Linked DNA regions of Natranaerobius thermophilus JW/NM-WN-LF. The protein of the gene in region 1 interacts with the protein of each later gene in a pairwise test. Links are inferred from orthologs where the notes say so. Each region holds a gene or a part of one and is shown in the gene's direction. Other genes may lie near its edges.

Region 1 (15,496 bases):
GTTGTTAGATGCCCTACTGTTCTTGTTATTGAACTGAGAAAATTGAATTTTCAATTTAACACCCCCGGCTTAAATCCATTCTCAATAGTAGATTATGTAATTTTTGTTTTATTGTCACAACCAAGAAGATTTTATTAATAGTGTAATAGTTGATTTAATAAATATAGTAATGCGAATTAAATTTAAGCCATAAGGGGTGACTCTTATTTCTGCAATAATTTCTTATATAATAAGTGTGTTACTCTGTCTAGTGATTTTTTTAATATTACCTTATCTACCTCCCTTGGGGGTACAAGGACCATCTCTTTTTAGCTTATTATGGTTAATACTGGCTGTTTTAGTTTTGGCTGCTCATATCAAATATTGTATTCAGAATCCTCATTTAAGAAATAAAAACAGATCTAAAGAAACTATCTTTACAGCAAGGAAGAAACAAGGGCTTTCGGGTAATGAAGGAGAACAAACAGGGCCTAAAAATCAAAACCGAAGCCGAAGTTAGTTTAGAAAGTAATTGATAAACCTATAATTCGTTCAATTGTAATTTTTACATTCAACAATGAAATATAACAGCATGGAGGGATAACCTTGACTAAACACCGAGAATTAATAAAATATATCTCAGAACTTCCCATAGGCACTAGAATCTCTGTACGTAAAATAGCTGGTGAATTGTCAGTGAGTGATGGTACAGCGTATAGAGCTATTAAAGATGCAGAAAATAAAGGACTTGTCACTACGATTCCTAAGACAGGTACTATTAGGATTAAAAACGAAGATAAAAATTACAATAATCAGGTTACTTTCGCTGAATTAATTAAAATAGTCAATGGTACTGTTCTAGGTGGAAGAGAAGGACTATACAAGCCCTTGAATAAATTTTTGATTGGGGCCATGAAATTAAAGGATATTTCTAGCTATATAAGTGATGGATGTGTTTTAATTGTAGGTAATAGAGAGGAAGCTCACGAATTGGCATTGAAAAAAGGTGCGGCTGTCTTGATATCTGGAGGATTTGAGACAACTGAAGCCAATAAAAAATTAGCGGATAAATATGCCTTACCAATAATAAAAAGCCCTTATGATACTTACAAAATAGCTACATTAATTAATCAAACCTTGTATAATAAAATGGTGGAAAGTGAAATTCTTCATGTCAAAGATATTATTAATAATCACCCACATTATTTGAATGAAAAAGATACCTACCAAGATTGGGAACAACTTTTAGATAAAACTGAACATAGTAGATTTCCGGTTACAAATGACGAAAATAAAGTGGTGGGAGTAGTTACATCCAAAGATGTCACAGGTAGGGATTACAATGCTTCTATAGCCAAGCTAATGACATCGAATCCTATTACTGTTTCTCCTGAGACTTTAGTAGCTTCTGTTGCTTACGTTATGGTTTGGCAAGGTATTGAAATGATACCAGTTGTTGATGAACAAGACAAGCTAATAGGAATAGTCAGTCGACATGATGTAATGGAAGCCATGCAATTTGGTAAGGGTCACGATAAAAATACTGCCACAGCAGCTCGTAAGATGATCCAAAACAATTTTACAAAAGAGATATTTAATGAAGGTATCACTTTATCAGGGTTTGTGAATCCAGCTATGACAGACCAAGTGGGTAGCATGGACCCTTCAATATTAACGGCGTTGCTTATTCAAGCAAGTTTATCAGCCCTAGGTCACGATAATGTATTTAATATAGTTTTGGAAAACTGTTCTTTTAATTACGTGGCACCAATACAACTAGAGCAGAAAATAAATGTAACAGCCCGAGTGCTGGAAAATTCTCGCAAGTATGGAAAAGTGGATTTAGAGATCAAAGGTGATGAAAAAGTGCTTTTAAAAGGTTTTATTTCATGTCAAATCTTAAAAAAATAAACTTTTAATTATTTACTTTCTCAGGCTCTATCCACAATGTCAAACGTTCGCTAATAATCAAACTGTTAACATTTATTTTATATTCTTGTTCTTCAACTTTTGTGGATCTATTGTCAAACATTTGAAAAATTAATTCGGGTTCTAATTTATTTATTTGATATCCTATTATTTCCTGGGCAATATCCTGACAAAACTCTTTAATAGCTAGTACAACTTGAGGATTATCTTCATAATCAACTACAATATTGGCATCTTTTACGACATTAGAAGGATCTTGTTCCCACTTTTCTTCTAAGGTGCGCAATTCTTCTTCCAACTTTTCCATACGGTTCTCTGTTTGACTAAGTTCTTGCTCTAGTTCTGTTTTTTCCCAGTAAAGATTTTCTATTTGATAATTTAAAAAATATGAAGTGGAAGTAGCTCCGATTAGAATGCCCAGTAAAAACCAACCCAGAAATATTTTGCGCAACTTATTCCTAGTCTCTTTAGTAGGTGACTGGTTTTCAATATTAGTTAATTTAAAGATCATGAGTTATTTCCTCCAGCTATAAATGAGATTATGATTACTCCTGAATGGGCTCCTAAAAAGGCCCCTAAAATGAAAATTAGTTGCTTGACAACAGTGTGAAGCTGTCCGCCCAAAAAACCCATTTCGATTTCCTTGATAGTAGTAAAAGTACCTCCTAAAGAAGCTACCAGCGCCCAAATTTTCAGTTTTTCGGCTATAGTCAATGTGGTTTGAATAGGAGGTTGGCCACCAATGCTGGCCCCTAATCCACCTATGAAAGAACCTCCAATAACTACACCCAGAGCAATAGAAAAGTTAACTATAAGAGTACCAAAAAATGTAGACATATATTTACCAACTCCTTTGGTAATATTATGTTAAGGAGTGGACTGTTATGCCTAAACCTTTTGTACATTTACACACTCACAGTCAGTATAGCTTACTTGATGGTAAGTGTCGGATCAATGAATTAGTTCAAAAAGCTAAGGAATATCAAATGCCTGCTCTAGCTTTGACTGATCATGGTGTAATGTATGGTGCGGTGGAATTTTATAAACAGGCTAAAGAAGCAGGTATCAAACCAATTTTGGGTTGTGAAGTGTATGTAGCCCCCCGGGGTCGAACAGTAAAAGACCCGGTTAAAGACAAGCATCAATATCATTTGGTATTACTTGCTGAAAATCAAACAGGCTATAAAAATCTAATGAAACTAGTTTCTCTAGCTTTTAAAGAGGGATTTTATTATAAACCACGAGTTGATTACGAACTTTTGGAACGTTATCATGATGGAATTATAGCTTTAAGTGCTTGCCTTGCAGGAGAAATTCCCACATTGATATTACAAGGTCAGTACGAGGTGGCAAAAAATAGAGCGGACAGGTTAAAATCAATTTTTGGACAAAACAATTTTTATTTAGAGCTTCAAGATCATGGATTAACGGAAGAACAACAAGTGAATACCCATCTATTGCAAATATCCCGAGAGTTAGATATCGGATTGGTAGCAACTAATGATATACACTATTTAACAAATCAAGAGTCCTCAATCCACGATGTGTTACTATGCATACAGACAGGTAAACACTTAGATGATCAGGATAGGATGAAATTTCCATCTAATGAATTCTATTTTAAAGATGGCGACGAAATGAGCAATATTTTTAAAGATTTCCCGGGAGCAATTGAAAATACTCTGGCCATTGCTGACAGATGCCAAGTAGAGTTAGATTTTGATACTCTTCATTTGCCCGAATTTCGAGTACCTGAAGGTTATGATGAAAACTCTTATTTAAGAAAACTATGTCAAAAAGGCCTACTTGAAAGATATGAACAGGTCACAACGAAAATTCAAGAACGTTTAGAATATGAATTAGATGTCATTAGTAAAATGGGTTATGCGTCTTACTTTTTGATTGTATGGGACTTTGTACGGTTTGCCCATGAAAATAATATTCTTGTTGGTCCCGGTAGAGGATCCGCGGCAGGTAGTTTGGTTGCATATTCTTTAAGGATAACTAATGTGGACCCAATCAGATACGGACTACTGTTTGAGCGGTTTTTAAATCCTGAAAGGGTTAATATGCCCGATATTGACATTGATTTCTGTTATGAAAATAGAGAACGAGTTATCCAATACGTGGTGGAAAAATACGGAAATGATAATGTGGCTCATATAATCACCTTTGGTACCATGCAAGCCCGGGCAGCTGTTAGAGATGTGGGGCGGGTCATGGGTATGAATTACGGGGATGTTGACCGTGTAGCTAAAATGATTCCCCATGATCCAGGCATGACAATAGATAAAGCTTTGGAGTTAAATAAAGATTTTAAAAAACTTTACGATGAAGATCCCCAAGTACGAGAACTTATTAATATATCAAAGTCTATTGAAGGGTTGCCACGTCACGCATCGATTCATGCTGCTGGTATAGTCATTTCAAAAGCACCTTTGACAGAGTATGTACCTCTTCAATGTAATGATGATCAGGTTGTCACTCAATTCCCCATGGGGACTTTGGAAGAATTGGGACTTTTAAAAATGGACTTTTTGGGTTTGAAAACGTTGACCATGATGAACAGGGCAGTTGAAATAGTTAATCAAACTCAAGCTGAAACAGTGGATTTGAATAAAATTCCTTTGGATGATGAACAGACTTTTAGGTTGATAAGAGAAGGCAATACCCTGGGCGTATTTCAGTTAGAATCTAGTGGAATGAGAGGAGTACTAAGGGATTTAAAACCTACAAGCTTTGAAGATATTATTGCAACTTCTGCTCTGTATAGACCGGGTCCAATGGAACAGATTCCAACTTTTATTGAGAGTAAACACGGTCAAAGGGAGATTTCCTATCCCCATGAAGATTTAAAACCAATCTTGGAAGAAACCTATGGAATTATTGTCTATCAGGAGCAAATTATGCAAGTAGCAAGTACAATGGCAGGTTTTTCTCTAGGGGAAGCCGATCTACTAAGACGCGCTATAGGTAAGAAAAAGAAAAACATACTGGCAGAGCAAAAAGAAAAATTTGTTCAAGGTTGTATTAACCGGGGTTATGGGAAAGAAACCGGTGAACATGTTTACGATTTAATAGTTAAATTTGCAGATTACGGTTTCAACAAATCTCATTCAGCTGCCTATGCATATATTGCCTATCAGTCCGCCTATCTGAAAGCTAATTATCCGACCCAATTTATGGCGGCTTTATTGACCAATAGTATGAATGATACCGATAAACTTGCGTTATATATTGATAATGCTAGAGAAATGGGAATTGAAATTTTGCCACCCGATGTCAATGAATCTTTGGTAGATTTTACAGCTGTTAGTGATTTTAGAATCAGATTCGGATTAGCAGCCGTGAAAAATGTTGGCAGAGGTGCTGTTGAGGAAATAATTACTCGTAGAAGAAAAGAAGGTGGGTTTACCTCCTTAGATGATTTTTGTTCTCGAACAGATCTTAGAGCCTGTAACAAAAAAGCCATAGAAAGCTTGATAAAAGTAGGTGCTTTTGATGCCTTTGAACACAACAGAAAACAGATGCTCCAGGTTTTAGATGAAGCTGTTAAAAAAGCCCAAGCTTTTACCTCTGGCAGTGTTAAAGGACAAGTGACCATGTTTGAAATTGTTTCTGATGGCACGAATAAAATTGATCTTGATTATCCAGATGTAGAAGAGTTCACTTTAAATGAATTATTACAAATGGAAAAAGAATTGCTAGGCTTCTTTGTAAGTGGACATCCCCTGGATAATTATAAAGAAAAACTTGCAAATATTGATACATCGTCCTTAGCAGAGCTTAACCAAATAAAAGAAGGCTTTAGGATTAAAGTGGCAGGAATCTGTCAAGATGTAAAAGAAATAATAACTAAAAAAGGGGAACAAATGGCTTTTTGCACTTTAGAAGATCAAAGTGGAACAGTGGAACTGGTGATCTTTCCCGATCAGTACAGCAAAGGAAGACAACTGATTTTAGATGGCGCACCTGTTTTAATCACAGGTAAAGTTGATTATAAAGAAGAAGGAGAAACAAAAATACTAGTGGAAAAGTTACTAGCTCTAGAAAGTATCTCTCAACAAATTTATATCAAAGTACCTGAAAAGTTATACCCCAAGATTCCAGAATTAAAACAAGTATTATTAAAAAGTCCTGGAGAACTACCAGTATTTTTATATTTCCCTGAACAAGGAAAATTAAAAAAAGTTAGTAAGGAGTTTTTTGCCACAGGTGATAATGAATTTTGTCATAAAGTCCAAGAAATAATGGGAACTGATTCTATTAAATTAAAATATTCACTGTAAGAAAATACGTGCCCTTTTTTAATTTAGTAAATAAAAGGAGGAAACACTCAATGTTAAGAAAAACCAAAATTGTGGCAACTATAGGCCCTGCTTGTGAAAACAAAGAAAGTTTAGCCAGGATGGCCCAAAACGGAATGGATGTCTGTCGGTTAAATTTTTCACATGGTGAACACCAGGAGCACCTGGATAGGATAAATTTAATCAGGGAAGTTTATCAGGAATTAAAGTTTCCCCCAGCTATTTTACTTGATACCAGAGGTCCTGAAATCAGATTGGGAACTTTTGAAAATGGTGAAGTGGATTTGGAAAAAGGACAAGAATTTACTTTATCAACTGAAGAAATAGAAGGGGATACTACAAGAGTACATGTAAATTATCCACAAGTCACTTCTGATATAAGTCCCGGAGATAAGGTGCTTCTTGATGATGGTTTGATTGAGCTATTAGTTAATGAAGTGACTGAAACAGAGGTTAAAACAGTCGTCAATAATGACGGTACCATTAAGGATAATAAAGGTGTCAATTTACCAGGTGTGACTCTATCTTTACCAGCTATGACTGACAAAGACCAACAAGATATTTTATTTGGTATCGAAAACCAGGTGGATTTTATTGCAGCTTCATTTATTAGAAAGCCAGAAGATGTTTTAGAAATTAGAAAATTCCTTGAAGAACATGGTTCAGATATTCCCGTAATATCAAAAATTGAGAATAAAGAAGGTGTTGAAAATTTAGAAAGAATCTTAGAAGTTTCCGATGGCCTAATGGTGGCACGAGGAGACCTGGGTGTTGATATACCACCAGAAGAAGTGCCCTTAGTGCAAAAAAGAATGATTAACAGATGTAATGATGAAGGTAAGCCTGTTATAACAGCTACACAAATGCTAGAGTCCATGACGGAAAACCCACGCCCAACTAGGGCAGAAGCCAGCGACGTTGCTAATGCTATCATAGACGGAACTGATGCGGTTATGCTTAGTGGAGAAACGGCTGCTGGAGCTTACCCCGTGGAATCGGTAAGTACTATGGCAAATATAGCAAAAAGTACGGAGAGGGAGCTATCTAGAAAACCACAAGAAGTTACCGCTAAAGACACTGGTATGACCGAAGCTATTGGGTACTCCACCTGTCAGATAGCAGGCCAATTAGAAGCTAATGCCATATTAACAGCTACCCAATCTGGGTATACGGCAAGAATGGTTGCCAAATACAAACCAAAAGCGCCAATTGTGGCAGTGACGCCAATTGAAAAAGTTGCCAGGAGATTATCTTTATCATGGGGTGTTTATCCAATAACCTGTGACCCTTCAGAAACAACAGATGAAATGTTTCAGGAAGCAATTCAAACAGCCCTGATAACTCAATATATTAGTGAAGGGGACCTTATTGTTATAACAGCAGGAATTCCAGTAGGAGTTTCGGGAACAACTAACTTAATTAGAGTACATACTGTGGGAGAAATCTTAGTTTCAGGTGCAGGAATCGGGAAAAAACCGGCAACTGGCAAAGTGGTCAAAGTAGAAGATAGCAATGATTTATCTAAAATTTCTAGTGGTGATATAGTAGTGTTGCGGGGTACTACAGATGAAATGGTTCCTCATCTGGCTCAGGTTAGTGGTCTTGTTGCCGAAGAAGGTGGTTACACATCACCAAGTGCAATTGTAGGACTGGATCTAGGATTACCTGTTATTGTTGGTGCTGAAGGAGCTTTAGAAAAACTGGCAGATGGTGATCAGGTTACTATAGATCCTTTACGAGGTTTTGTCTATAAAGGGCAAGCAACCATATTGTAAACCATGAGTAGATTAGAGGTGAGTTAAATGATTTCAAAAACAAATATAAGGGTACGATACCAGGAAACAGACCAAATGGGTGTGGTTTATTATGCCAATTATCTTGTTTGGTTTGAAGTAGGACGGAATCACTATTTTAGGGAACTTGATTTCCCTTATAGGGATATGGAAAAAGCGGGGATTTATATTCCAGTAATTAGTGCAAACTGTAATTATCAAAAACCTGCTCGGTATGATGACTTGATCGAAATCCAGACAAAGATAACTAAAATGACGTCGGCCAAGATATGGTTCAATTATGAAATAATTAGAGGCACTCAAGACACAACAACTTCAGGAAAAGGAGATAGGTTCCTAGCTAAGGGTGAAACATCCCATGCCTTTGTCAATGAAACAGGAAAGCCAGTTGCTTTTAAGAAGTACTTCCCAGATCTTTACAATGATTTAAAAAACTATATAATTACATAGGAAAATGTAGTAACAGAGTAAACTTAGCAACTTCGCAGAACTCTTACTTATAACCGGAGGGTTTATATGCTGGTAAAAGCTTTATTATTATTTACAATTGTACCTTTAATTGAAGTCTGGTTCCTGGTTAGACTCGGGCAGAATATAGGAGCCTTTCCTACTATTTTTTTAGTGGCCGTGACAGGTTTTATTGGGGTTTTCCTTGCTAAAAGCCAGGGTTTTATAGTGATACACAGACTTCAAAGAAAACTGGCATCGGGAGCTTTTCCAACTGATGAACTTTATAACGGTGCATGTATTTTGATAGGTGGGACATTATTATTGACTCCTGGACTATTCACTGACTTATTTGGTTTAAGCTTGTTAATCCCTTTTACCAGAGTGTTTTGGAAAATGGTGTTTTCCAGGATAATTAAAAAACTTATCAAAGATGGTAAAGTTACCGTTCATACCAATAATCAAGAATTTTGGGGCAATACAGGTTCGGAGAAATCCGATTATATTGATACTGATTTTGAGGTCAATTACGATGAAGATAAGGATGAAGATTATCATTAATAGCTTAACTGCTTAACCATTGAACCAGTCCTTACGCATTCTCGTGAATTTAATTATGAGTTAGTGACGACAGATGATATTTTAATTGAGGGACAGAAAAGTTCAAATAAAATCTACCCTTTTCATTGTTTAGTTGGTGATAAAAATACTCAAATAAAAATACAGATGGAATAAGAGATTTATATAGTTTTAAGACTAAATGATGAAAGGGGAATCTTAGTGGAATTTGAAGCTTATGATGTGGCGTTGATTCCCTTTGTGATGGGAATGATTCAAGTGTTTAAGAAATTGGGAATGCCTAAAAAGGCTGCTCCTGTAGTGGCATTGATTGTGGGTAATGTAATGGGATATGTTTATTTAGCTCCAGGAGAGCCGGAAAAAGCAATAATCTGGGGTACTTCTATTGGATTATCTGCTATTGGAGCCTATTCGGGAGCCAAAAATACAATGGAATATAATAAATAAAATAAGTCTTTTAAAAACCAAATAATAGATGTTAATCTTGAACTATTGTATTTTATGCTAATTCATGATAGATTACATAGTGAATTGGAGATACTGAGTAATTGCAGTAGCTAGAGTTTCTACTCAAGTTGGAATGGGGAGATTAACATGAGAAGCTTTACAATTTCTAAACATGGATTTAGCACAATTGGATTCTTTTTAATAGGAGCTTTAATTAGCTGGTTTATAAATCAGTGGTTAATGTTAACTTTTTTATGTTTTGCTACTTTTACAGCAGCCTTTTTCAGAAATCCTAAAAGGTTCCCGCCCCAAGGTGAAGAAGTAGTAGTTTCTCCCGCAGACGGTAAAGTTATGGAAGTCGATGAAGTTATTGAGCCGAATTTTACTAATAATAAAATGAAGCGGGTAAGAATATTTTTATCTTTATTTAATGTGCATATGAATAGGATGCCCATTGATGGTAATATAGCTGGCACTAGTTACTTACCAGGTAAATATTTATTAGCCTGGAAAGATAAGGTTTCCGATGAAAACGAAAGAAATGCAATTCTAATTGATCATTACGGTTCTCCCTTTGTTGTTGTGCAAATAGCTGGCTTTGTAGCTAGGCGCATTGTTTCCCAAGTCACAGAAGGTCAAGCTGTTACAAAGGGTGATCTTTTTGGAATGATCAAATTCGGTTCATGCACCGAACTGTATCTTCCTATGGAAACTGTAGTAAAGGTGAAATCCGGAGATAAAGTGAAAGCAGGAGAAACTATCTTGGCAGAAATGCCAGAAAAAAATAAATCTACGGTAAAAAAATAAGTCAATATAAAATAATTACCCCGGCATTAGCCGGGGTTTTTTATTAGTCCGATTCAGAAGAGACAGAATAATTTTCTTCCCAGAGTTCATCGGCTTTTCTTGCCCATTTACTAGCAATTGGCTGGCATTTATTGGCCACCCTTTCAACGGGTTCTTTCTCCAGTATCTGTGTAGAATAAGCATCGGAATTTTGAACCATTTCGGTTAAGATATCTGGATTATCAAGTAATGGACACGGTTTCAATAAATTGTCATCAAAAGGTTGTCGCTTTCGGTATTCTTGGAATAGAGGTGATCTTAAAGCTTCTAACAAGCTATGGTCATGAATGTTTACATTGGCATAATGAATAAAGGCACAAGGTTCTACATCTCCGTTAGCATTAATGTGTAAATAATTTCTACCGCCTGCGATACAACCTCCAGAAAACTCTCCATCATTCCAGAAATCAATTAAAAAGATAGGTTTTTCAGCACGGAATTTGTGAATTTGTTCAAACATATAGGCCCTTTGTTCAGGAGTTACTAACATATCGGGAGTTCCTTGTTTTCCGATTGGCATATAAGTGAAGTACCATCCGAATAAGCACCCTTTATCAACCATTGCATCTATATACTCTTCTGAAGCAACGGTTTCGGTATTGTATCTGTGATAAGTTGTGGAGAAACCAAAGGGCACCCCGTAGCTTGACAGTATTCCCATAGTTTCATCAATCTGGCTGTAAGTTCCTTCTCCTCGCCTTTGGTCAGAAACAGCTTCAAAACCGTCTACACTTATAGCTAGAGCGAAGTTACCTACTTGACTGAGGTCCTTTGCCAGTTCTTCATCGATTAAAGTTCCATTAGTAAAAGATAAAAAGGCACAGTCATTGTGTTTACCTGCCAGTTTAATTAAATCCTGCTTTTTTAGGAAAGGTTCTCCCCCAGAGAAGACATACATATAGACTCCCAGTTCTTTTCCTTCTCTAATAATTCTGTCCATGGTCTCAAAACTCATTGAAGTTTTATCATAATCCGCTGCCCAACATCCTTCGCATTTCAAATTACATGCAGCTGTAGGGTCCATTAGTATAGCCCATGGAACATTGCAGTCGTATTTTTCACTGTACTCAACTGATACTTTTCGACCTAAAATAACCGAATTTAATACGAAGTTGGCTACAAACTTTTTTACTATATTCATATCGTAATTGTTTAAAACTTTTTGTGTCAGTTGATTCCAATTGTTATCAGGATCTTCTATAGCTTTACCGAAGTTGTCAATTGCTTTGTGATGATGGTCAAAGGCAGTAAATTTTTTGATATATTTTAATAATTTTGGGATGTTATTTAGTGGATCCTTTTCAATATAGTTTAATCCCTGGTTAATGACGGCTGAGCCAATTAATTTTTTATAATTCAATTCCCCTCCCCCCTTTACAAGTGAATATTGGAAATATCCCCCAAATACTAATGGTTTTTGAGGGAGTTTTGCCCTTGAAATGAAAGTTGTCAAATTATTAGTACATATTTAACGATTTTTATATAACTAGAATAGTTCGTGTTATTGTAATAATATGCTATTAAATTCTATAAATTCACTTATTAATTAAGTTGCTTGTGTTAGTTTTATCATTAATTAATGCTTGATAAAAGTTTATATGAAATTCATCTATTTTAGCTTGGAATATTTTTTCGGTTTCGTCAGAGTCTATTCCATAAAACTCGGACCATTTTTCCTTTAGTGCAATAAATAAGGTAACAGGAATGGTACCAAAGAAAAACAAGTTTAGAATCTGTTCTGTATGATTATCTATTTTGTAGCCTTTTTCTTCTAGATCTTTCAAAGTTTTTTCGTAAATAGGATGCAGTATTCGAAAAATATTATGATCTTGTGAACCGGATTTTAATGTTTCAATGGTCAAAATACTAAGAATTTTGCTCTTTTGTTTTAAAAAATTAAATAATCTTTGGGAAATCTTTTTGATTTCTTCTTCGGAATAATTATCAATTTCCTCTAGTAAGGTTTCTTTAAATTCTAGAGTTTCCTGGACATGTCTTATCACCAGTTCCTTGAGTAAACCGTGTTTATTATCGTAATAGTAATAGATCAAAGCTTTATTTACTTGAGCTCTGTGAGCAATTTCATCGACTTTAGTTCCGTCATATCCTTTTTCGGCAAAGAGGTGTTCCGTAGTTTGTAATATTTTCTCTTTAGCCGTTATTTTTTTTGTAGAAATTGTATGTCCACCCCTTTTATCGTAAAAATTCTGAAATTAACCTCATAGTTAATTTAATGGTAATATTTTCTTTAGATTTTGTCAATTGAAAAAGCCCCTTTTCTCAAAAAAAGGGAAGGAGGTTAAGCGTTTACGGTTTTCTTTTAGTTTTATAAACCAAATTATTAATTTTATCAGAAAGCTCTTGCCCAATTTGATCCCAGCAAAAACGCCATTCCCAATTATCACCAATGGTTCCTGGAGTATTCATTCTGTGATTACTATTTAATCCTAAAAAATCTTGTAAAGGAATAATTGCTGAGCGGGCATCACTTTCATATACCATTTCGATGTGTTTCCAGGCGGCATTGATTTGTTCTTGTTGGGAAGAAAATCTCTCACCCAATTCATTTTCAAGCCAACCTACTATAGTGTCATTGTCGTGAGTTCCAGTGTAGGCTACAGTATTTTTGTTGTACAAGGGGACTCTGAATTTGTGATCTGGCTCGTTATGGATTGCAAATTGTAAAATACTCATACCAGGATAATCAAATTTTAATTTAAGTTCCTCTACTTCTGAGGTAATTACTCCTAGATCCTCGGCAATTATTTGCGGGTCATACTTATCCTGGAGATTACTTTCTATGGTATTAAAAAACTTTTCTCCGGGTCCTTTCACCCATGTGCCATTTACTGCCGTGTCTTCTGAACCAGGTATTTCCCAATAAGCTTCAAAACCTCTAAAATGGTCAATGCGTACTACATCGGATAACTGCATTAGGACTTTAATTCGTTCAATCCACCACCTGTAATTATCTTGTTCTAGTTCGTTCCAGTCGTAATGAGGATTGCCCCACAATTGTCCATTTTCACTAAAGTAATCTGGTGGTACTCCAGCCTTTTTTGCCGGTTTACCTTGGGAATCCAACTCAAAGTAATGTTTTAGTGCCCAAACATCACTGCTATCATGAGCCACGAAAATGGGAAGGTCACCAATAATATGTATATTTTGTTTGTTGGTATAGTTTTTTAATGAATGCCATTGATTGAAAAATATATACTGCAAAAATTTGTGATAATCAATAGTATTAGCTAATTTTTCTCTGTATTTTGCTAGTGCATGTGGTTTTCTCCAGATAATTTCTTCATCGTCCCACTGATGCCAAGGTTTATAATTGAAGTGAGCTTTTAATGCCATAAACATAGCGTAATCTTCTAACCAGTAACTGTGCTGAGAGATAAACTCTCTAAAATCATGGGATTCTTTCCCACCATTATCAATGAAATTTTCGAAGGCAGCTTGTAATAAAGGTTCTTTCAATTGATAAGTCTTTTCATAGTCGACATAGTTAGTCTGTTTCTGTTGAGCTTCACTAAGTCTATTCTGAGTAAGCAGCCCTTGTTCAGTCAGCTTATCTAAGCTTATTAACAAAGGATTTCCGGCAAAAGCAGAAAAGCACTGATAGGGAGAATTTCCGTAACCTGGAGGGTTCAGAGGGAGAATCTGCCAAAATTTTTGACCAGAGTCCCTTAGAAAATCAACAAATCTGTAGGCTTCTTTACCCAAATCACCAATTCCATAAGGAGAAGGTAATGAAGTAGGGTGAAGTAAAATACCAGCGTTCCTTTCAAAATTTGCGTTTCCTTGATATCTATCGGCTAATAGTAACTTGCATTCTAAAGGTTCTAAGGTGATCTCAAGATATCCATCATTGTCAGTCGAAACAATGTTATAATCCTCTAAGGGATCTACAAAGCTTTGACCACTATTCGTGCCAGTAACTTCTGAGATATGAATTTTTAGATTCTTTCGTTCTCTGGGATTTCTATTTAGAACAATTACAGCTGTATTGTTTAATCTTTTTTGGTGGAATCTATCTTGGTTCTGAGAAATTTTACGTCGATACAGTAAAATGTCCTTATCCAGATCTTGTTGAGAATCACTGACTGTAGTGACCAGGGAAAAATCGCCAGTTCGTAATACATCGTAGTGGTTTCTTATAGCTGTTAATTTTCTAAACCATGAAACCAATTCCTGATCCTCATTGCCCCAGGGATAAGTCTTTCGATTGTCAGGGTCTTGATAGCCCTCTAATCCTGCTTCGTCTCCGTAATAAATTGAAGGTATCCCAGGGAAAGTCATCTGCCAGAGAGTCAACAACTTGAGACGTTTTTTAGCTATACTGTCCAAATCTTCTCTTAAATCATCAGGAGTATTGTCTTTTAAGACAGTCAAAACCCTTTCGACATCATGACTTCCGAGTAAATTCATGGCTGTGTAAAAATAATCTTCAGGGTAATTTTCCATGAGGGACAAAACTCTTCGAGCAGTCTCTTGAGAGCTGTTATGATCTAATACAAAATCCAGCATTATGTTTCTTAAAGGATAATTTGTGACTGAATCCAACTCTTTTCCCAATAAATATTGCCTCCGCCTGTCGTAACTAATTTTATTGGAGGCATCTTCCCACACTTCTCCAATAACAATACTTTCTGGATCTTGAGATTTTAAAGTCTGATAGAAATTTTGTAAAAACTCATCAGGGATTTCATCAATTACATCTAATCTCCATCCCTTTGCACCGTGCCGGAACCAGTGCTTTAAAACACTGTTGTCATCACTAATAATAAAGTTTTGATAATCAGGATTATGTTCTTCTACATTTGGGAGATTGTCAATTCCCCACCAACTTTCGTATTTGTGAGGATGTTCTAAAAAGCGGTACCAATTATAATAAGGAGATTCTTTAGATTGATATGCCCCTAATGATGGATAGCTTCCATATTTGTTAAAATAAAGGCTATTACTTCCCGTGTGACTAAAGACACCGTCTAAGATAACCTTAATGTTCATGTTTTCAGCTTCTTTGCAAAATTGACGAAATTCCTCATTGTTTCCTATCATCGCATCAATTTTGTGATAGTCACCTACATCATATCTATGATTGCTTTCCGCTTCGAAAATAGGATTAAAATAGATAATGGAAACACCTAATTTTTTGAGATAAACCAG
Region 2 (15,504 bases), 860 kb from region 1 along the record:
AGATATTCGATTCCAAGTATATCATTGGAAGCTAGCTCATTTAAATTTAAAGCCTTAGCCAATGCTTCAGAAAAATTAAATCCTTGGTCTAAGTAGTTATGCAAAGTTTGTCGAAAGTGCTCAGATTCTTCTAAAGACAACTTGGCTGCTCTTTGTAGTAATGTTAGATCTCCAGTTTCACTTCCAAAAGATTGGTAGCTGATAACCCCGGAATCCTTTAACAAAGCAACTGCTCCTTGGGCAAATTCTCGGGCACTTTGAGTAGCCCATAAAAAAGGCAGTTCGACTACTAAGTCAACTCCTTGATTCAAGGCCATTTCAGCCCTTGTCCATTTATCAATAATAGCTGGCTCTCCTCGTTGCACCCAATTGCCGCTCATAACAGCCATGACAAAATCAGGGCGAATTTGCTCTAAACTATTAGTAATATGATATAAATGTCCGTTGTGAAATGGATTGTATTCAGCAATGATACCAAGCCCTTGCATATTTAAAGAACCCCCTGTTAGATAATTTGAGTTATGTAATAATTGTTTCTCGGCGGGAATTGTGTTATCCTTCCTATACATACCATTCTTGACAAAAAAAGAGGAGTTAATTATAATATAACCTGTTTAAGGAGCATAGGAGGACAGCTTATGAAGGTATTATTAAATGCTTTAAAAAGTGCACCTGAAGGAACTAAGAAGTATCAAAGGGAGGTACATCCACCTCAAGATTTAAAAAACAGTGTACAACCCGCTAAAGTTGATTTTACGGCGACTTATACGGGAAACGGAATTTTAATTACGGGACAACTTGAAACAACATACGACACCAACTGTGATCGCTGTTTAAAGCCAGCAAAAAAAGAGATATCCATTAATTTTCAAGAAGAGTTTCGCCAGATGGAAAGCAGTCAATTAGATCAGGATGAAGAAGACCAAGAGGAAGAAGATGATGAGAAAGAAGTTGTCTTAGACAGTGAAGATCTAAATGTGGATTATTTTAGTGGAAATGAATTAGATCTAACAGACTTATTCAGACAGATGTTAATTTTAGCGATTCCTCCAAAAGTTGTATGTCAAGAAGACTGTCCTGGTTTATGTCCACATTGCGGAGTGGATTTGTCATCAAAAAAATGTCAGTGTAAAGGGATGGACATTGACCCTCGGATGGCTAAACTGCAAGAGTTAAAAAAAGATTTATAGTAACTAATCAAGGAGGTGTGAATTAATGGCAGTACCAAAGAAAAGGACTTCAAAAACTCGAACAAATCGTAGAAGAGCTCAAAAGAAAGCGAGAGCACCACAGTTTGTTGAGTGCCCTCAATGTAGAGAAAAGAAATTACCGCACAGAATTTGTCAAAGTTGTGGGCATTACAAAGGTGAAGAAATTATAGAAGTATAATTAGTATTGCAAGCACCTACAGGCCTCATATTATGTTGCCGGTAGGTGCTTTTTTCTTGCAATTCAATTGGTGATATATTATACTGTTTTTGAAATTAACTGGTAGTTAACTTATAGTTAATTAGAATTTAAAATCCTTAATTTCTAATAGTATATCACCTTAGATTCTATACATTATTGATATAAATTAGTTCCAACAGGATTTTTATAATAAGGGGGAAAACTATGATTAGAGTAGCTTTAGATGCTATGGGTGGAGATCATGCCCCAAAAGCGCCTGTGAAAGGTGCTTTGTTAGCTGTACAAGAGTTACAAGAAATTTCGATTTCTCTTGTCGGTCAAAAAGAATTAATTGAACAAGAACTTTCTCGAATAAAAAGCGAAGATTTTGATGATGATAACATACATATAGTTGATGCACGGGAAATAATATCAGGTGAAGACAATCCAACTCAAGCAATTAGAGAAAAAAAAGACTCCTCCTTAGTAAAGGCCATGAACTTATTAAAAGATAATCAAGTAGAAGCTGTAGTTAGTGCTGGAAATACCGGGGCGTTTATGGCTGGAGGGTTGCTCAAACTCGGAAGACTAGCAAATATCAAAAGGCCTGCTTTAGCACCTGTTTTTCCAGCTTTTGATGGAAATGGGACTGTTGTATTAGACGTTGGTGCTACTATGGATCCTAAACCAGAACACTTAAAAGATTTTGCAATTATGGGAAGTGTTTATGCAGAAAAAGTACTTGGTCGTGAACGACCACGGGTGGGACTAATAAATGTAGGTGAAGAAGCAGGTAAAGGTAATCAACTTACTAAGGAAAGCTATAGTTTATTAGAGACTGCTCCTATTAACTTTTGTGGTAATGTGGAAGCCAGGGAATTGTTATCAGGTGATTTTGATGTGGTTGTATGTGAAGGTTTTATGGGAAATGTACTTCTCAAATTTATGGAAGGCATAGGAAAAGGACTTTTTGGGACAATGAAAGACGAATTTACTGCGGATTTTAAGAGTAAACTTGGAGCTTGGATGTTAAAACCTCGTATGAAGTCTCTTAAAAGTAGATTTGATTACAATGAGTATGGAGGAGCACCTTTTCTAGGAGTGAACGGAATTCTTGTGAAAAGTCACGGTTCCTCCAATGAAACCGCCATTAAAAATGCTATTGTGCGCCAAGTATATCATTTTGTCAATAACGAAGTTTTGACGGCTTTTTCACAGGAAATAGAGAAAGGGGTAGAAACTGATGAGTAATGCGAAAATACTGGCCACAGGAAAAAGTGTACCTGATTCAATTTTCACCAATGAAGATTTGGAGAAGATGGTGGAAACCAGTGATAGTTGGATCACATCAAGAACAGGCATCAAGGAACGTAGGATTGCAGATGAAAACACAGCTACGTCTCATTTGTCAGTACAAGCGGCCGAAATAGCTTTGAACAAATCTGGAATTGAACCAGCCGATTTGGATATGATCATTGTAGCTACGGTTACTCCTGACATGGCTTTCCCTTCTACGGCTTGCCTTGTTCAAGATAAATTAGGAGCTGATCAAGCATGTGCATTTGACTTGGAAGCTGCCTGTACAGGCTTTTTGTATGGATTGCGGATAGCCAGTCAGTTTATAGCTACTGATACCCATAAATATATCTTGGTTATAGGATCAGAAACCCTGTCCAAAATTGTTGATTGGGAAGATAGAAACACCTGCGTTCTTTTTGGTGATGGAGCCGGCGCAGCAGTACTTGGCCCTGTAGAGAATGGTGAAGAAGACAAAGGTTTGATCTCTTTTGATTTAGGTGCTGATGGCTCCAAGGGGGAATTATTGCAGCAACCTGCAGGAGGTTCCTTAAAGCCGGCTACATTAGAAACAGTTAGTAGTAAAGAGCATTTTATCAAAATGAATGGAAATGAAGTCTTTAAATTTGCTGTGAAAGTTATTGGTGATACAACGGAAAAGGCTTTGAAAAAAATTGACAAAACAACTGAAGATATTGATTTATTTATTCCTCATCAGGCAAATCAGAGAATTATTGATTCCGCTACTAATCGTCTTGGTATAAGTAAGGAGAAAACTTTTGTTAATCTACAAAATTATGGAAATATGTCAGCAGCTTCGATTCCGGTTGCTTTAGATGAAGCTATTGAAGAAAATTTAATAAAGGAAGATGACTTGGTTGCCTTAGTAGGTTTTGGTGGAGGTTTGACCTGGGGCTCTTGTCTCATTAAATGGTAGTAGAAAATGGAGGGTTTATCATGAATACTAAACAATTATTACAATTACTTGATATTGATTATCCTATAATTCAAGGTGGGATGGCTTGGGTTGCCACAGGTGAATTGGCTGCTGCTGTATCTGAAGCCGGTGGCCTAGGAATGATTGGAGCGGGTAATGCACCTGTAGATGTAGTAGAAAAAGAAATAAACAAGGTCAAAGCTAAAACAGATAATCCCTTTGGAGTTAATATTATGTTACTTTCCCCCTTTGTTGATGAGATTGTGGATTTAGTTATTCAAAAACAAGTTCCCGTAGTGACTACTGGAGCAGGAAACCCTGGAAAATATATGGACAAATTTAAAGAGGCAGGTATTAAAGTAATTCCCGTAGTCCCATCAGTTGCTTTAGCCAAAAGAATGGAAAGACAAAAAGTCGATGCTGTAATTGCCGAAGGTACTGAAGCAGGTGGTCACATAGGTGAATTAACTACCATGGCCTTGGTGCCACAAATTGTAAATTCTATAAACTTACCGGTAATTGCGGCAGGAGGTATTGGCGATGGCCGTGGATTAGTTGCAGCTTTAGCTTTAGGAGCTTCAGGAGTGCAAATGGGAACCAGATTTGTTATGTGTCATGAGTGCACTGCTCATGATAATTATAAACAAGCTATCAAGAAAGCAAAAGATAGGGATACCTTGGTTACAGCTCGTTCCACGGGACATCCTGTACGTACTATTAAAAATAAGTTAACCAAAAAGTTTACTAAAATGGAACAACAGGGAGTTCCCAAAGAGAAAATTGAAGAATTAGGTGCAGGTATGCTGTCAAAAGCTGTTAATGAAGGTGATGTTGAGGAAGGCTCAGTTATGGCAGGACAAATTTCTGGTTTGGTAAGCCAGGAACAGAGTGCCAGGGAGATTATCGAAGAAGTTATGACTGAAGCTAAAAATTTAGTGGACAGTTTTGATTCAAAGAATTTGGAAAGGTGAGGTGAAATGTATGAAAAAACTAGGCTTTTTGTTTCCGGGCCAAGGTGCTCAATACGTAGGAATGGGAAAATTTCTATATGATAATTACCAACCAGCCCAAAAAATCTTCGAAACAGCAGGTGAAGTTCTGGGTTTTGATATAAAGGACAAGATTTTTAACGGAACAAAAGAAGATTTACGTAAAACAGAATTAACACAACCAGCTATTTTGACAACTTCAGTCGCTTCTGCTACGGTATTACAGGAACAAGGTTTGGCACCGCAAGGTGCTGCAGGGCTTAGTTTGGGAGAGTACAGTTCACTGGTGATAGCAGGATCCATCAAATTTGAAGATGCTCTTGTTATTGTTCAAAGAAGAGGACAATATATGCAAGAAGCCGTCCCTGAAGGTAAAGGCAAAATGGTATCTGTTTTAGGTTTAGAAGATAAACAGGTTGAAAAAGCTTGTGAAATGGTGAGAACAGAAACTGATAAATATGTGGTTCCTGCTAATTATAACAGTCCTAAGCAGATTGTCATCTCCGGAGAGGCCGAGGGTGTTGAATTGGCCAAAGAGAAATGTCATGAACTAGGTGCAAAAAGAACTAAAGAAGTTTCCGTAAGTGCGCCTTTTCATTGTGAATTACTTGAGCCAGCTGCAGCTAAACTAAAGGTAGAACTGGATCAAATTGAAATTAAAGAACCAGAAATTGATGTAATATCAAATGTGACTGGAGAACCTTTTCAAACGGCTCAAGAAGTCCGTGAAAATTTAATTAGACAGGTGAAATCCCCAGTGTTATTACATCAGTCGTTTACTAAAATGATTAACATGGGATATGATGGTTTTATCGATGTAGGTCCAGGTAACACTATGACGAAGCTTTTAAGTAAAGTTGACCGTAAGGTTTATCAGACTTCAGTTGATAAAGGAAATAATTTACAAGAATTGTTATCTAATAAGGAGGACCTGCTTAAATGAGTAAAATTGCTGTTATTACTGGCGGTTCTAGGGGTATAGGTAGAAGTGTTACACTAAACTTAGCAAAAGCTGGGTATGATGTTTTAATTAATTATTCTTCTAACTCCAGTGCTTGCCAAGAAGTTAAAAAGGAAGTTGAAGCTATTGGACAACGGGCCGAATGTTATCAGGCCGCTGTAGAGAATTATCAAGATGTTGAAGCAATGGGTAATTATGCTATGGAAAAATACGGAAATATAAATGTATTGGTCAATAATGCAGGGATTACTCAAGATAAACTTTTTCTGAGAATGAAAGAACAAGATTTTGAAAAAGTGATTGATGTGAATCTTAAAGGTGTTTATAATTGTAGTAAAGTGTTTTCAAAACCTATGATCAAAAATAGATCAGGTACAATAATTAATATGGCATCTATTGCTGGGATCATAGGAAATGCAGGCCAAGCAAATTATTCAGCCAGTAAAGCTGGTGTCATAGGTTTAACGAAAACTTTAGCACGTGAATTAGCACCAAGGGGAGTTAGAGTTAATGCTGTCGCTCCTGGCTTTATAGATACAGAGATGACTGAGAACCTATCGGAACAAGTAAAAGAGGAGTTATTAAATCAAATACCTATGAAGAGATATGGTTGCCCTGAAGAAGTGGCTGAAACTGTACTATTTTTAACTGAACAGGCTACATATTTGACTGGACAAGTGATTAATGTAGATGGTGGTATGGTGATGTGATTTTAAAACCCTAGTTTATTACAAATATTAACTAATACATTATTATAGTACCTAGCACTAAAGAGGGGAGGTGACAATGTGGCTACCTTTGATAAAGTGAAAGACATTGTTGTGGATCAGCTGGGAGTAGATGAAGATCAAGTGACTATGGAAGCTAATTTCACTGAAGACTTAGAAGCTGATTCTTTAGACATTGTGGAATTAATTATGGCTATGGAAGAAGAGTTTGACATGGAAATCTCAGATGAGGAAGCTGAGAAAATGAGCACTGTTGGTGATGTTGTTAATTATATTGAACAGAATCAGTAATATGAGAAAGTCCCTATAGGGACTTTCTCTAAATTATAGATTTTAGGTAAACAAGCAATAAGTTGTTTTAGCAAGCTATCAAACCTATCTTTACTGAAAGTGGGTGATTAATTTGAACAGGGTTGTTGTGACTGGCTTGGGAGTTATCAGTCCTAACGGTTTAGGTAAAGAACAGTTTTGGAATGCACTACAAAATGGGAGCAGCGGAGTAGATGAAATCACATCTTTTGATACCGAAGAATTTTCAACAAAAATAGCTGGTGAAGTATTAGACTTTGAAGCCACAGACTTTTTTAGTAAAAAAGAAGCGAGGAGAATGGATAGGTTTGTTCAATTTGCGTCAGCTGCTAGTCAGATGGCTGTCGATGATGCAGCTCTTGAAATAACTGATGAATTGAAAAATTCAGTAGGAGTTTCTATAGGCTCAGGAATAGGTGGACTACAAACCTTAGAAGAAAGTCATAAAAAGCTAATGGAAAAAGGGCCTAAAAGAGTAAGCCCCTTATTTATTCCCATGATGATTGCTAATATGGCTTCGGGTAAGGTGTCAATAGATTTGGGTGCAAAAGGACCAAATTTGACTTTAGTAACTGCTTGTGCTACTGCTGCTCATGCTATCGGTGAATCGCTCAGAATACTTCAAAGGGGTGAATGTGATGTGATGATCACCGGAGGATCTGAAGCGACTGTCACACCTTTAGCTATTGCAGGATTTGGTTCTATGAAGGCATTATCAACGCGAAATGACGATCCCCAAAAAGCAAGTCGGCCCTTTGATAAAAATAGGGACGGATTTGTAATGGGAGAAGGAGCTGGAGTTTTAGTTCTGGAAACTCTAGATCATGCAATCAAAAGAAATGCACCTATCTATGCGGAAGTAGCAGGATTTGGCATGACAGGTGATGCTTATCATATGACTGCTCCTTGTCCAGATTCCACTGGAGCCATTGCTTGTATGGAAGAAGCCATTCAGGATGCTGGTATTTCAAAAACTGAAATTCAGTATATAAATGCTCACGGCACTTCCACCGAGTATAATGACAGATTAGAAACTTTAGCCATCAAAGAAGTTTTCCAAGAACATGCCGAAAATTTACTGGTAAGTTCAACCAAATCCATGACAGGCCACTTATTGGGGGCAGCAGGAGGGGTTGAAAGTGTAGCTACATTACTTTCAATGACAAATAATTATGTTCATCCGACTATAAATTTAGAAACTCATGACCCTAAATGTGACCTGGATTACGTACCCAATGAGGGACGCCATGCGGAACTAGATACTACTTTAGTGAATAATTTTGGCTTTGGTGGGACAAATGCTAGCTTAATTTTTAAAAGCTTGAAGGATTAACTATTTAAGTGAGGGATGTAAAATGGGTAAGGAATGCCGCGATATTGTTGAACTAAAAGAAAAGTTAGGTATTTATGTGGATGATAAGTTACTACTACAAGCAGTGACTCATACTTCCTATGCCCATGAACAAAAAGATGTTGTTGATCACAATGAAAGGCTTGAGTTTTTAGGAGATGCTGTTTTAGAACTGGCAATCAGCGAAACATTATATAAAAAATACCCTGAGCTACCTGAGGGTGAGCTTACCAAATTAAGAGCAGAGTTAGTGTGCGAATTATCTTTAGTTAAAATTGCAGAAAAATTAGATCTGGGAAAATATTTAAGGTTAGGCAAAGGCGAGGATAGTACTGGAGGAAGAGACCGGCGTTCTACCCTGGCAGATACAGTTGAAGCTTTAATTGGAGCTGTTTACTTACAAACAAATTACGATCAAACGAAACAACTGATTCTTGACTTATTTAAAGATCAATTAAGTCATATTGATAATCAACGGATTGGTGATTATAAAACTATGATACAAGAATTAGTACAGGATAGATATGGTGATCCACCTAAATATCAAATTGTTAAAGAATCGGGTCCAGATCATGACAAGAGTTTTGTTGCTGAAGTCCAAATTAACAATGAAGTCGTGGGTAGAGGCAGTGGTAAAAGCAAAAAAGAGGCAGAACAGAATGCGGCTCATTTTGCTTTTCAAAAATTAAGTAAATAAATTAATTTTAACCAAGTGGCAGGAATTTGCTATGAACATATAGTATATTATAAAGTAAGCTAAAACAATTCAATTAAAGTTTTGGTGCATTTCAAAGTTAAGAAGAAGTTAAATTACAAAAAACAATTCAAGTAAAGGGGGAAGCTTTAAAACAATGGAAGTACTAAAAGTTTCTGCTCAATCAGAACCAAAGGCTGTTGCAGGTGCACTGTCGGCTGTAGTGAGAGAACATGGCGCTGCTGAGATTCAGTCAGTAGGAGCAGGTGCCGTTAATCAGGCAGTAAAAGCGATTGCTATTGCGAGAGGGTTTGTATCTCCTAATGGGATTGATTTGGTATGTATCCCGGCTTTTACTGAAATTGAGATTGATGGTGAAGAAAGAACAGCCATTAAATTTTATCTTGAATCTCGCTAAAATTGAGATTCAAAGCAATTGAAACTTGTTATTACAGTACCTGCTTGTGCAAACAAGCAGGTATTTTGTTGCGTGGAGTCTAGAGGAGCGTGGTATTTTGTTAAAAAAACTAGAATTAGTCGGTTTTAAGTCCTTTCCTGAAAAAACAACATTTGAGCTCTCTGATGGTATCACAGCCGTAGTTGGGCCTAACGGTTGTGGTAAAAGTAATATCAGTGATGCAATTCGATGGGTACTGGGAGAACATCGAACAAAACCTCTTCGTGGTGAAAAAATGGAAGATTTCATTTTTTCCGGTACTCAAAATAAAAAAGCTATGAATATGGCAGAAGTTACGCTAACTCTTGATAATTCTCAAGGGCATTTGGGACTTGATTACGATGAAGTGACAATTAAGAGAAAATACTACAGAAGTGGAGACAGTGAATATTTTTTAAATAAAACACCTTGTCGATTAAAAGATATTCAGGAAACTTTCATGGATACTGGTTTGGGAAAAGATACATATTCAATTATTAGCCAAGGAGAGATTGACAAAATATTATCAGCTTCCCCTTATGAGAGGAGATATCTCTTTGAGGAAGCCTCAGGTATTTTAAAACATAAGACGCGAAAGCAAGAAGCACTTAAGCGGCTGAATGATACTGAGCACAATCTTTCCAGGGTTTCCGATGTTATCGAGGAATTAAATCAACAATTACCCCCTCTAAAACAACAAGCTGAAAGAGCTAGCAAGTATAAAGAACTTAAAGATAAAATGATGAAATTGGAAGTAAACCTTTTAGCTCATAGAATAGATGAAAAGAGAGCTAAATGGTATGAATTAGATGAAACTTATAAGCAGATAGAAAATAACAAGGAAGAAATATCTTCTCAGCTTAGAACTATTGAAAGTGAACTAGAAACCATTAAAACCCAGTTAGTTGACTTGGAGAAAGAGATGGAGAAGCAGCAACAGCAAAATGTAGAAGTAGTAAGTGAGATAGAACAAAAACAGGGACAAGATAAAATTTTATCTGAGCGTAAGGAAAATTTGGAAAAAGAACAAGTCCGTCTTGAATCCGAACAGGCAAATATTGAAAAAGAAATTGAGAAGTTAACAACTTCCTTGACAGACCTTGATAATAAATATGAATCTCTGAAGAAAGAAAAACATCAAGTGGAAGAAGATTTGCATAACATAAAAAACCGTCTTGATAAAATGTCCCAAGAAAATAATGAACTGGAAAATGCGAAAGCATCTTTAATAGAAGTGATTAGTCATCGTCAAAGAAAAGAAACTGAATATGATAACTATTATAAGGAACAAACACGTCTTAAAAAGGAATTAGATGAGCTAAAAACTGAAGTAAAAAAATTACAGTCTAGACAAGAAGAACTTGACAATAAAATTAAACAAATAAAAGAGCAGCAAATAACAAAACAAAGTCGTCTGGATGAATTAGTAACTAAAATAACCTCTGAAAAACAAAGAATTGATGGGTTAGAGTCTGAAAAACAACAATTAACAGATCGTATAAATGACCTTAATCAAAGACTCCAAGGTTATAAATCCAGGTATGAAGCTTTAAAGGAGTTCTATAATTCAGATAGTTTTTCCAGGGGAGTTAGAGAAGTTTTAAAACTAAAAGAAAATAACCCCCAGTCTTGGAGTGGAGTAATAGGAACTGTTTCACAGCTCATATCTGTGGAAAAACATTATTTAAAAGCTATTGAAACTGCTTTAGGACAAGCTCAACAGAATATAGTTACAGCTAATGATGCCGAAGCTAAAAAAGTATTAGAACATTTAAAGAAATACAAACTCGGTAGAGCTACTTGCCTGCCCTTAGATAATTTACAACCCAGATACTTAAATCAAAAACAACGTCAAATAATCAGAGAATGTGAGATTACTGGTATAGCCTCACAGTTGATCACTATATCTGAAAAATACAGAGTAGTTGCCGAGCATCTGTTAGGCCGAGTTATTGTTGTACCCAATATGGATACTGGTTTAGAGTTAGCCAAAAAACTCAAGTTTAGTCTTAAACTAGTTACACTAGACGGCGAATTGATTTTACCAGGAGGAGCTATGGTAGGGGGAAGTAACAAAAAGTCGTCCTCTTCTTTGCAACAGCAACTATCCAATGACGATAATAAAACTAAATTACAAAATCAGATCTCAACTACCCAAAAAGAACTTCAAAAATTACAGGAAGATCAAAAACAGATAGAAGAACAGCTTCAGAATAAAAGAAGCAATATTGACAAGTTGATGTCTGAACGACATCAATTAGATTTGGAATTAGGTGAGTTGAGAAAAGATCAAGAGAATTTTGCAACTGAAAAAGCCAAAATACTAGAAGACATAGAAGTCTATCAGCTTAAACAACAGACAAAACAACAGGAACTTTCGGATTTAGACAGTAATATTGAAGAAACGGAATCAAAATTACAGGAACTCGATCAAACTAGAAGTAAACTCGAACAGGATATTAAAGAACTTGAAACCGAATTTAAACAAACTAGTGATGAATACAAAAAGCTCAATGAACAGAAATTAACCTTTGAAGTTAATGTTGGGAAATTAGATGAAAGGTTAAAAAATATCAGTGAAGACAGACAGGAAACTTATGAAAAAACGAGATATTATCGGGAAGAAAAGTTACCTCAAATAAAGGAAGAGCTGAAAGAGTTATCAGAAAAGATAAATGATACTATCAACGAGAAAAAAGACAATCATACCAAAATTGAAGAACTTAGGACAAAGCAGCGGGAATTATCCAATACCTTGGACAATCTGAAACAAGAACGAGAAAATACGAGAGAAACTCTAAGTGAAAAAGAAACTCGTCAAAAAGAGTTAGCCAAACAAGAGAAAGAAATAGACCAACAGAGCTCTCAATTGAAGATGAAAAAGAGCAGAATTGAAACAGAACTATCAAATATACTAGAACGCCTTGATGAACAGTATGATATGGAACCTCAGGAAGCTTTAAATCATAAAGAAGCCATTGATGATTTTAAAAAATACGAATATCAGATTAAAAACATCCAATCAGAGATAAATCAATTGGGTGAAGTCAATTTGGGCGCTATAGAAGAATACAACAGGTTACAAGAAAGGATGGACTTCCTAAAAGATCAACAAAAGGATTTGAGATCCGCTCAGAAATCATTAAACAAATTATTATCAGAAATTGATTCTACGATGAAAAATAGTTTTTCAGAGACAGTCACTAAGATTAATCAGACATTTAAAAGAGTTTTCACAGAAATATACGGTGGAGGTTCGGCTCATTTAGAATACACTGATGAAAGCGATCTGTTAAACACAGGTATAGAGATAATTGCCAAGCCACCTGGTAAAAAGAAACAAAATTTATCTTTATTATCCGGAGGTGAACGGGCATTAACTGTCATTGCCTTACTTTTCTCCGTTCACGAGATTAAACCCACACCATTTTGCATTTTAGATGAAATAGATGCTTCTTTAGATGAATCTAACTTAGAAATACTGACCAGATTTATGAAAAGTTATGCCCAAAATACACAATTTATTGTGATAACTCATCGGAAAAAGACTATGTTAGCTGCTAATAGATTTTATGGTATTACCATGGCTGAACCCGGCATCAGTCAACTTATTTCAGTTAAACTAGAAGATGATGATATAATAGAAACCGCTTAGATTGGAAAATAAGAAAGGAGTGCAGTTAAAAATGGGGATATTTTCAAAAATCAAGGACGGTCTAACAAAGACTAGACGTGGATTCGTGTCCCAGATAGAAAAGTTGTTAACAGGTAAAAAGATTGATGAAGAGTTCTTTGAAGAGCTAGAAGATATTTTAATAAGTGCTGATGTAGGAGTGGATACCACTTTAAAAATTGTAGAAAACTTGCGTCAAAGGATAAAGGAAGAAAAAATAAAGGATTCGGAAACTGTTAATCAAGTTTTAAAAGATGAAATGAAGGATATGCTTATGCAAAAAGATAAGTCACTAACTCCCCAAGAAGGGACCCCTAAAGTAAGTTTAGTTGTAGGTGTGAATGGTGTTGGGAAAACAACTTCCATTGGAAAGCTGGCATATAAACACAAACAAGAAGGTAAAAAAGTGGTTTTAGCGGCCGGGGACACTTTTAGAGCCGCTGCAATAGACCAACTACAAATATGGGGTGACCGAGTTGGAGTTGATGTGATTAAACATCAGGAGGGTGCGGACCCTGCTGCAGTAGTGTATGATGCTATTCAGGCTGGAAGAGCCCGCAATGCTGATCATCTAATATGTGATACGGCAGGTCGTTTGCATAATAAGAAAAATCTTATGGAAGAATTAAAGAAGGTATCAAGAATAATTGAAAGAGAAATCGGAACTCCTCCACATGATGTTTACATGGTATTAGATGCAACTACTGGCCAAAATGCCCTGAGTCAAGCCAAGCTATTTTCAGAGGTAACTCCCGTATCCGGTATTATTCTTACTAAATTAGATGGTACTGCAAAAGGTGGTATTGTGCTAGCACTAGCTAATGAAATGGAGATACCAATTAAATATATTGGGGTTGGTGAGGGAATGGAAGATTTACAAGATTTTGATCCAGACCAATTTATCGATGCTCTGTTTGCTAATTCGGGAGAAAATAATGAAGAGTAAAGACTCCTTGCTTGACAGGGGAGTCTTTTTTTTGTAGAATATTTTTGTAAAGTGATTTGCCTTTACAGTGATTTTGTAAGATTAAACTTTGCAGGTGGGGTATTCTAAAATGCTAGAAAAAACAAATAAATTGATTATGCTCTTTGATTTTTATGGAGAATTATTAACCCCTAGACAAAAGGAAATATTCAAGTTATATTATTATGAGGATTTTTCTCTGGGAGAGATCTCCGAACTGGAAGGTATTAGTCGGCAGGCTGTATATGACTTATTACAACGTTGTGAGGAATTACTACAGGATTACGAATCCAGATTGGGTTTTGTTGACAGATTTACCTTTCAAAGGAAATCCTTGAAAAAGATAAAAGAAATTTTGACAAGGGAAACTCACCTAGATAATAACACTAGAGAAAAGTGCCTTAAATTGTTGGATGAATTATTAAGGAGTGAGGCTTAATGCTTCAAAGACTATCAGAAAAATTACAGGATACCTTTGGCAAACTGACAGGAAAAGGTAAAGTCAACGAAAAAGACGTTAAAGAAGCCATGAGAGAAGTTCGTCTGGCCCTTCTAGAAGCCGACGTTAACTATAAAGTAGTTAAAGAGTTTGTCAATAATGTTAAAGAAAGAGCTGTTGGGGAAGAAGTATTAGAAAGTTTAACTCCGGGTCAACAAGTGATCAAAATTGTCCGGGATGAATTAACACAATTAATGGGTGGAGAAGTTAGCGAAGTAAACTTTTCTGATCAACCTCCAACTGTTATTATGCTTTCTGGTTTGCAAGGTACTGGAAAAACCACGGCATCTGCTAAGCTGGCTAAAAAATTTAAAAAAGATGGCAAAAATCCATTGATGGTTGCCTGTGATACCCAACGTCCAGCTGCAATTAAACAGTTACAAGTTTTAGGAGAACAAACTGATATCCCTGTTTTCAGTATGGGAGATAAACAGCACCCAGCTGATATAGCTAAAGGTGCTGTGGAACATGCTAAAAAAAATCAGATGGATGTTGTTATTTTAGATACAGCTGGTAGATTGCATATTGATGAAGATCTAATGACAGAGTTGCGTGAGGTTGAGAGCAGTGTCGAGCCTCATGAAATCTTACTAGTTGTAGATGCTATGACAGGTCAGGATGCAGTCAATGTTGCCGAAAGATTTGATCAGGATTTAGATTTATCTGGAATAGTAATGACTAAGCTTGATGGAGATACCAGGGGCGGAGCAGCGCTCTCAGTCAAAAAAGTCACTGGAAAACCAATTAAATTTATTGGTACAGGGGAAAAAGTTGATGAATTAGAAGTTTTCCATCCTGATCGATTGGCTTCTAGAATTCTGGGCATGGGAGATGTAATGTCTCTGATAGAAAAAGCTGAAACTAGTATGGACCAGAAAAAAGCCCAAGAACTGGAAAAGAAAATTAAAAGCCAGTCTTTTACCTTCGAAGATTTTTTAGAGCAGCTACAACAATTGAAGAGCATGGGTCCTTTGGACCAAATTATGGATATGATGCCTGGTATGGCAGGTAACAAAAAGATGAAAAATTTCTCTGTAGATGAACAAGAACTAGTTAAAATTGAAGCTATTATTCAATCAATGACTCAAGAAGAACGTGTTAAACCTGAAGTAATTAATAGCAGTAGAAAAAAACGTATAGCCAAAGGAAGTGGAACCAGAGTCCAAGATGTCAACAAACTTCTGAAGCAATTTGAGCAAATGAAGAAAATGATGAAACAAATGGGTAAAATGGGTAAAAAGAAAATGCCGGGAAAAATGGGGAACAATCTTCCCTTTA

Evidence for each region.
Region 2: the proteins of NTHER_RS02905 (region 1) and acpP interact in binary tests that used the Escherichia coli proteins (3 or more experiments, as listed by UniProt). The link is inferred for Natranaerobius thermophilus JW/NM-WN-LF from one-to-one orthologs.

The regions. Positions count from the first base shown.
Region 1 is NC_010718.1:567,383-582,878, forward strand. Bases 6,924-9,737 are described here. They hold NTHER_RS02905 (acyl-CoA thioesterase), read left to right. Parts: upstream 6,924-8,017; coding sequence 8,018-8,458; downstream 8,459-9,737. Other genes in these bases: pyk (pyruvate kinase), read left to right, coding at 6,924-7,990; NTHER_RS02910 (FxsA family protein), read left to right, coding at 8,525-9,016; NTHER_RS02915 (hypothetical protein), read left to right, coding at 9,236-9,481; NTHER_RS02920 (phosphatidylserine decarboxylase family protein), read left to right, coding at 9,629-9,737. Outside these bases: NTHER_RS02870 (hypothetical protein), read right to left, coding at 1-54; NTHER_RS02875 (hypothetical protein), read left to right, coding at 251-499; NTHER_RS02880 (DRTGG domain-containing protein), read left to right, coding at 586-1,890; NTHER_RS02885 (sporulation membrane protein YtrI), read right to left, coding at 1,895-2,419; NTHER_RS02890 (YtrH family sporulation protein), read right to left, coding at 2,416-2,745; NTHER_RS02895 (DNA polymerase III subunit alpha), read left to right, coding at 2,793-6,197; more of pyk, read left to right, coding at 6,248-6,923; more of NTHER_RS02920, read left to right, coding at 9,738-10,288; NTHER_RS02925 (radical SAM protein), read right to left, coding at 10,332-11,687; NTHER_RS02930 (TetR family transcriptional regulator), read right to left, coding at 11,863-12,504; NTHER_RS02935 (bifunctional glycogen debranching protein GlgX/4-alpha-glucanotransferase), read right to left, coding at 12,635-15,496.
Region 2 is NC_010718.1:1,426,529-1,442,032, forward strand. Bases 5,154-7,975 are described here. They hold acpP (acyl carrier protein), read left to right. Parts: upstream 5,154-6,360; coding sequence 6,361-6,591; downstream 6,592-7,975. Other genes in these bases: fabD (ACP S-malonyltransferase), read left to right, coding at 5,154-5,554; fabG (3-oxoacyl-[acyl-carrier-protein] reductase), read left to right, coding at 5,551-6,282; fabF (beta-ketoacyl-ACP synthase II), read left to right, coding at 6,698-7,942; rnc (ribonuclease III), read left to right, coding at 7,965-7,975. In the rest of the region: NTHER_RS06850 (nucleotidyltransferase), read right to left, coding at 1-488; NTHER_RS15210 (YceD family protein), read left to right, coding at 639-1,190; rpmF (50S ribosomal protein L32), read left to right, coding at 1,216-1,389; phosphate acyltransferase PlsX, read left to right, coding at 1,618-2,640; NTHER_RS06870 (beta-ketoacyl-ACP synthase III), read left to right, coding at 2,633-3,622; enoyl-[acyl-carrier-protein] reductase FabK, read left to right, coding at 3,643-4,593; more of fabD, read left to right, coding at 4,604-5,153; more of rnc, read left to right, coding at 7,976-8,657; NTHER_RS06905 (stage V sporulation protein S), read left to right, coding at 8,812-9,072; chromosome segregation protein SMC, read left to right, coding at 9,170-12,745; signal recognition particle-docking protein FtsY, read left to right, coding at 12,777-13,709; YlxM family DNA-binding protein, read left to right, coding at 13,819-14,166; ffh (signal recognition particle protein), read left to right, coding at 14,166-15,504. UniProt on the Escherichia coli protein: Carrier of the growing fatty acid chain in fatty acid biosynthesis.